Regions from separate parts of the Aminobacter sp. NyZ550 genome, predicted to be linked through region 2. Evidence: riboswitches for the same ligand, from Rfam matches in the RefSeq annotation. Region 2 holds a riboswitch; the other holds the start of a gene.

Region 1 (3,205 bases), 1.8 Mb from region 2:
CGCGTCCTTGTTGTGCAGGCAGACGTCGCGCCACATCGTCGGGTCCGACGCCGCCAGACGGGTGAAGTCGCGGAAACCGGAAGCCGAATACTTGATGACTTCCGACTTGGTCACCGACTCTAGGTCGTCGGCCGTGCCGACGATGTTGTAGGCGATGATGTGCGGCAGGTGCGAGACGATGGCGAGCGTCATATCGTGATGTTCGGGATCCATCGTATCGATGTTGGAGCCGCAGCGGCGCCAGAACTCCGACAGCTTCTCCAGCGCCACCGGATCGGTATCAGGCAGCGGCGTGAAGATGCACCAGCGGTTCTCGAACAGTTCGGCAAAGCCGGCGTCGGGACCCGACTTCTCGGTACCGGCCAGCGGGTGGCCAGGGATGAAATGCACGCCCGCGGGTACATGCGGGGCCATCTGCGCGATGACGGAGGCCTTGGTGGAGCCGACGTCGGTGAGGATGGCACCCGGCTTCAGCGCCGATGCGATGTCGACAGCCACGGCGCCGGACGAGCCGACCGGCACCGAGACGATGACGAGGTCGGCATCCTTGACGGCTGCCTTGGCGTCGGTCGAGTAGCTGTCGCCGAGGCCGAGTTCCTCGGCGCGGGCGAGCGTGGGTGCGCTGCGGGTGGTGATCGCAATGTGACGGGCGAGCCCTTCACGGCGGATGACGCGGGCCAGCGACGAGCCGATCAGGCCGATGCCGACGAGGGCGATCTTTTCAAAGAGAGGATCTGACATGGTTCAACTTTTCAGGAATTCGGTGAGTGCGGCGACGACGCCGCGATTGGCTTCTTCGGTGCCGATGGTCATGCGCAGCGCATTGGGGAAACCGTAGCCGGTGACCCTGCGCAGGATATAGCCGCGCGCCGTGAGATAATCGTCGGCGGCAGCGGCCGAGTGCTTGCCGTCATCGGGGAAGTGCACCAGCAGAAAGTTGCCGACCGAAGGCGTGACGCGCAGGCCGAGCTTTTCGAACTCGGCGACCAGCCATTCCGCCCATTTGGCGTTGTGCGCCACCGTGCGCTCGACATGGCCGCGGTCTTCCATCGCCGCCACGCCGGCTTCGATCGCCGCCGCATTGACGTTGAAGGGACCGCGCATGCGCTCCAGCACGTCGATGATGTGCGACGGCGCATAGATCCAGCCGATGCGCATGCCGCCAAGGCCGTGGATCTTGGAGAAGGTCCGCGTCATGACGACGTTCTCGTTGGCCGCGACCAGCTCGACGCCCGATTCATAGTCGTTGCGGCGGACATATTCGGCATAGGCGGCATCGAGCACGAGCAGCACGTTCTTGGGCAGTGCCGCGTGCAGGCGGCGCACCTCCTCGAACGGCAGGTAGGTGCCGGTCGGGTTGTTGGGGTTGGCGAGGAAGACGATCCTGGTCTTCGGCGTCACCGCCGCGATGATGTTGTCAACGCTGGCCTTCTCGGCATCCTCCTTGGCAACGACCGGCGTGGCACCGGCTGCCTGGGTGTAGATCTTGTAAACCATGAAGCCGTGCTCGGTGTAGACGGCCTCGTCGCCCGGCGAGAGATAGCTCTGGGACAACAGGCCCAGCACTTCGTCGGAGCCATTGGTGCACAGGATGTTGGCAGGATTCAGCCCATGGGTCGCCGCGATCGCCTGCCTCAGGCGTGACGCCGACCCATCGGGATAATACTCCATCTTATGCGATAGCCTTTGGACGGCCTCGATCGCATGGGGCGAGGCGCCGAGCGGATTTTCGTTCGACGACAGCTTATGGACCTTGGCGACGCCTGCCGGAGCGGAGCTCTTGCCGGGGACATAGGCTGCGATGTCCATGATGCCGGCGCGGGGTTCGGGGCGAATCTGCTCGGGTGCCTTGGTCATTTCGAAATATCCTGGATTGGCGCCTCCGGCCGGAGGCCGCAGCGGAAATACCGCCCGGTGCACGCAATGTCGAGGAAAACCGGCGGAACCGGGCGGTCTGGCCGGACGAATGGGTCGCGGTTGACGCAATCCCCGACCGGGCGTAATAGCAGGGCATAGACCCGTGGTGATTTGGCCGGTCGGCTTGCAGCCACGTTAAACAAGTCGCTAAAGGGCCGTTTGCGATCCGTAAACCGGCTTTGCGACAGCAATGCCGGTTTTGTTTTTTGGAGTTCGCACAGTGCCGATCAAGATCCCGGATCAACTCCCCGCCCGCCAAGTGCTGGAAAAAGAGGGCGTGTCCATCATGGATGAGCAGACAGCTCTCCGCCAGGACATCCGTCCGCTGCAGATCGGCCTGCTCAACCTGATGCCCAACAAGGTCAGGACCGAAACGCAGATCGCGCGCCTGATCGGCGCCAGCCCGCTGCAGGTCGAACTGACGCTGGTGCGCATCGGCACCCACAAGGCCAAGAACACCTCAGAAGATCACCTCATCGCCTTCTATCAGACCTGGGAAGAGGTCAAGGATCGCAAGTTCGACGGCTTCATCATCACCGGTGCGCCGGTGGAACTGCTGCCTTTCGAGGACGTGACCTACTGGGACGAACTCAAGCAGATCATGGACTGGACGACGACCAACGTGCACTCGCCGTTCTTCATCTGCTGGGGCGCGATGGCGGCCGCCTGGCATTTTCACCGCGTTCCCAAGCACACGCTGGAGCACAAGGCGTTCGGCGTCTACCGCCACAACAACAACGCGCCTGCCTCGCCCTATCTCGCCGGCTTCTCCGACGATTTCGCCATACCGGTGTCGCGCTGGACCGAGGTCCGTGCCTCGGACATCCCCGAAGACTCCGGCCTGGAGCTTTTGATGGAATCGGAAGAGACCGGCCCGAGCCTGCTGGCCGAAGAAGCCGGCAACCGGCTCTACATGTTCAACCACATCGAATACGACTCGACCTCACTCAAGGAAGAGTATGACCGCGACGTGGCCGCCGGCGTGACGATTGCCGTGCCGCACGAATATTACCCCGACGACGACCCGCAGCGCCGGCCGCTGAATCGCTGGCGCTCGCACGCCCATCTTTTGTTCGGCAACTGGATCAACCGCGTCTACCAGACCACCGAGTACGATCTGGAAAACATCGGCAAGGGTCGCTAGCACCACAAGACCGCGTCCGGAACCCGGGCGCGGTCCTTTGCCCTACCCCGCCTTTGCCCGGTGCTCGTGGAAGGCGCAGGCGAGGATGCGCAGGGCTTCGCGCGAGCGGCGGTCGGTGAGCGACGAGTGCAGCACGATTTCGGT
Region 2 (3,205 bases):
CCAGGATGAACGGCACTTCGTGGCTGCGTACCTCGAGCACGGCGCGGCTGCCGGTGCCGCCGGCGCCGGAATGGCCGAAGCCTGGATCGAAGAAGCCGGCATAGTGGACGCGGAACTCGCCGACCAGCGGGTCGAACGGCGTCATTTCGGCGGCGTAGAGCGGCGGCACATGCACAGCCTCGCGCGACACCAGGATGTAGAACTCGTCCGGGTCGAGCACCAATTCCTCGGCGCCATGATTGTAGATCGGCTCCCAGAAGTCGACGACCTTCTGGGCGGCGCGCTTGTCGACGTCGACGAGGCCGGTATGGTGCTTGCCACGATAACCGACGATGCTGCCGGGCGCACCGGCAAGGTCGATCGACAGCGCGATGCCGCCCCCCGAAATGTTTGGCGGATCGATCGCCACCAGCCGGTCGGACAGGTGCAGCGCGTTGAGCTCGGTTTCCGACAACAGCGCATTTCCCTTGCGGAAGCGGATCTGCGACAGGCGCGAACCCTTGCGCGCGACGATCGGGAAGGTGCGCGGGCTGACCTCAAGATAGAGCGGGCCGCTGTAGCCGGCGGGAATCTTGTCAAACTCCTGGCCATGGTCGGTCATGACACGGGTGAAGATGTCGAGGCGGCCGGTCGAGCTCTTCGGGTTGGCCGAGGCCGATATTTCGGCAGGCAAAGCAAGACTCTCCAGCAGCGGCACGATGTAGACGCAGCCCGTCTCCAGCACCGCGCCATTGCTCAGGTCGATCTCGTGCAGCTTGAGCCGGTCGAGCTTGGCCTGAACCAGCGAATTGGGGCCAGGCAGGAAGGACGCGCGCACGCGATATGCGATGGCGCCAAGGCGCAGGTCGAGGCTCGCCGGCTGGATCTGGTCGGCATCGAGCGGCGACGCCTTGAGCGCGCCCGACGCAAACAGCGCCGCGATGTCCTGGTCTGGAAGAATGCCCGACTGCCGCAATTGCCTCACTCCTCTACAGCGCCGCCAGCCCAAAAAGCGAGCCGGGGCCGCTGGATCCCGACCGTTTCCGGGCTCATGTGCGTGGCCCAAAACGTTTAGTCGTCCTCGCAATTGACGCAAGCAGGCTGCGGGTCTAAAGGACATTTATCCCGTGGTGATTTGGCCGGTCGGCTTGCAGCCACGTTAAACAAGTCGCTAAAGGGCCGCGTTGTGGACCGGTTGCGACTTATCGCGGCCGGTTTTTTTGTATTTGGATTTGGCTATGAGCTCCGAAAAGCAGCGTAACTGGAAACCCCAGACCACCCTCGTCCATGGCGGCAGCCTTCGCTCCGGCTTCGGCGAGACCTCGGAATCGATCTTCCTGACCCAGGGCTATGTCTATGAAAGCGCCGAAAGCGCCGAGGCCCGCTTCAAGGGCGAGACCCCCGGCTTCATCTATTCGCGCTACGCCAATCCCACCGTCGACATGTTCGAAAAGCGCATGTGTGCGCTCGAAGGCGCGGAGGACGCACGTGCCACCGCCTCCGGCATGGCGGCCGTCACCGCCGCCATCCTGTGCGGCCTGAAGGCCGGCGACCACATCGTTGCTGCCCGTGCCCTGTTCGGCTCGTGCCGCTGGGTCGTCGAGACGCTGGCGCCCAAGTATGGCATCGAGGCGACGCTGGTCGACGGCACGCTGATCGAGAACTGGGAAAAGGCGGTCCAGCCCAACACCAAGCTGTTCTTCCTGGAAAGCCCGACCAACCCGACGCTCGAAGTCGTCGACATCGCGGCGGTCGCGACCCTTGCCAATTCGATCGGCGCACGCCTCGTCGTCGACAATGTCTTCGCCACGCCGATGCAGCAGAAGCCGCTCGAGCTCGGCGCCCATGTCGTCGTCTATTCTGCCACCAAGCACATCGACGGCCAGGGCCGCTGCCTCGGCGGCGTCATCCTGTCGGACAAGAAGTGGATCGATGAGAACCTGCACGACTACTTCCGCCACACCGGCCCGAGCCTGTCGCCGTTCAACGCCTGGACGCTGCTCAAGGGCTTGGAGACACTGCCGCTGCGCGTGCGCCAGCAGACCGAGACCGCCGGAAAGATCGCCGACTTCCTCGCCGAGCAGCCTGAAGTGTCGCGCCTGATCTATCCGGGCCGCGCCGACCACCCGCAGGCCGACATCGTCAAGCGCCAGATGTCGGGCGGCTCGACGCTGATCTGCTTCGACGTCAAGGGCGGCAAGAAAGCCGCTTTCGCCTTCGAGAACGCGCTGCGGATCGTGCTGATCTCGAACAATCTCGGCGACGCCAAGAGCCTGATCACCCATCCGGCGACGACGACGCACAAGAACCTCACCGACGAGGCCCGCGCCGAGCTCGGCATCGACGACGGCACGCTGCGTCTGTCGGTCGGCCTCGAAGACGCCGACGACCTGCTCAACGACATCGGCGACGCGCTGAAGGCGGCGCGCTAGACGCCCGGGACAACGGCGCTCCGCAACCGGGAGCGCCGTTCAAGCCGGCGGTAAGATCCGTCACAGCCTCATCACAATCGGCGTGATTTTGTCGAACAGCAGTTGACCCGCAGCCTCGCGCGGCGGACTCTGTCATCGTGCAGGCCAAGGAGCGCAGCATATGTATCGCGCAATCACCCGCAACATCGCGGTCGAGGTCGAGCCCTTCTATCTGGTGGACCAGTCGGAGCCATCGGAAAACCGCTACGTCTGGGGTTACCGCGTCACCATCGAGAACAATTCCGACGAATTCGTCCAGTTGCTGTCGCGCTACTGGCACATCACCGATGCGAGCGGCAAGGTCGAAGAAGTGCGCGGCCCGGGCGTGGTCGGCGACCAGCCCGAACTCAATCCCGGCGACAGCTATCAATATGCGTCCGGCTGCCCGCTCTCGACGCCGTCAGGCATCATGGTCGGGCGCTACACCATGCGCAACGAGGCGGGCGAGATGTTCGACATCGCCATCCCGGCCTTCTCGCTCGACTTGCCCGATGCTCGCCCCAGGCTGAACTGACGCATCATTGCGCCCGACTTCACTGTACCGGTGCGAATTCTGCCGGGTCGAATTCGTAGGACTTGGAGCAGAACTCACAGGCGACGCGGATGACGCCGTCTTCGACGCTGTCAGTGATTTCCTCGGCCGTGAAGCCCTGCAGGATGCCCTTGATCTTCTGGCCCGAACACGAGCATTCGTCGACGACGCGAACGCCGTCATAGACGACCACGCCATGCTCGTGGAACAGGCGGTAGAGCAG

What was found. A riboswitch is a leader RNA that binds a small molecule or an ion and turns the genes downstream of it on or off. The one in region 2 is predicted to bind S-adenosylmethionine.
Region 1: linked by a shared signal. The riboswitch ahead of metA (homoserine O-acetyltransferase MetA) and the one ahead of N7E70_RS26275 (O-succinylhomoserine sulfhydrylase) in region 2 are both predicted to bind S-adenosylmethionine.

The regions. Positions count from the first base shown of each region.
Region 1 is NZ_CP114190.1:1,612,936-1,616,140, reverse strand. It holds gene N7E70_RS08075 (prephenate/arogenate dehydrogenase family protein) at 1-741, opposite strand, end outside; gene hisC (histidinol-phosphate transaminase) at 745-1,857, opposite strand; SAM riboswitch at 2,011-2,088, shown strand; gene metA (homoserine O-acetyltransferase MetA) at 2,138-3,061, shown strand; gene N7E70_RS08060 (LysR family transcriptional regulator) at 3,104-3,205, opposite strand, start outside.
Region 2 is NZ_CP114190.1:5,292,180-5,295,384, forward strand. It holds gene N7E70_RS26270 (2'-deoxycytidine 5'-triphosphate deaminase) at 1-955, opposite strand, end outside; SAM riboswitch at 1,097-1,174, shown strand; gene N7E70_RS26275 (O-succinylhomoserine sulfhydrylase) at 1,218-2,411, shown strand; gene apaG (Co2+/Mg2+ efflux protein ApaG) at 2,572-2,964, shown strand; gene N7E70_RS26285 (Hsp33 family molecular chaperone) at 2,984-3,205, opposite strand, start outside.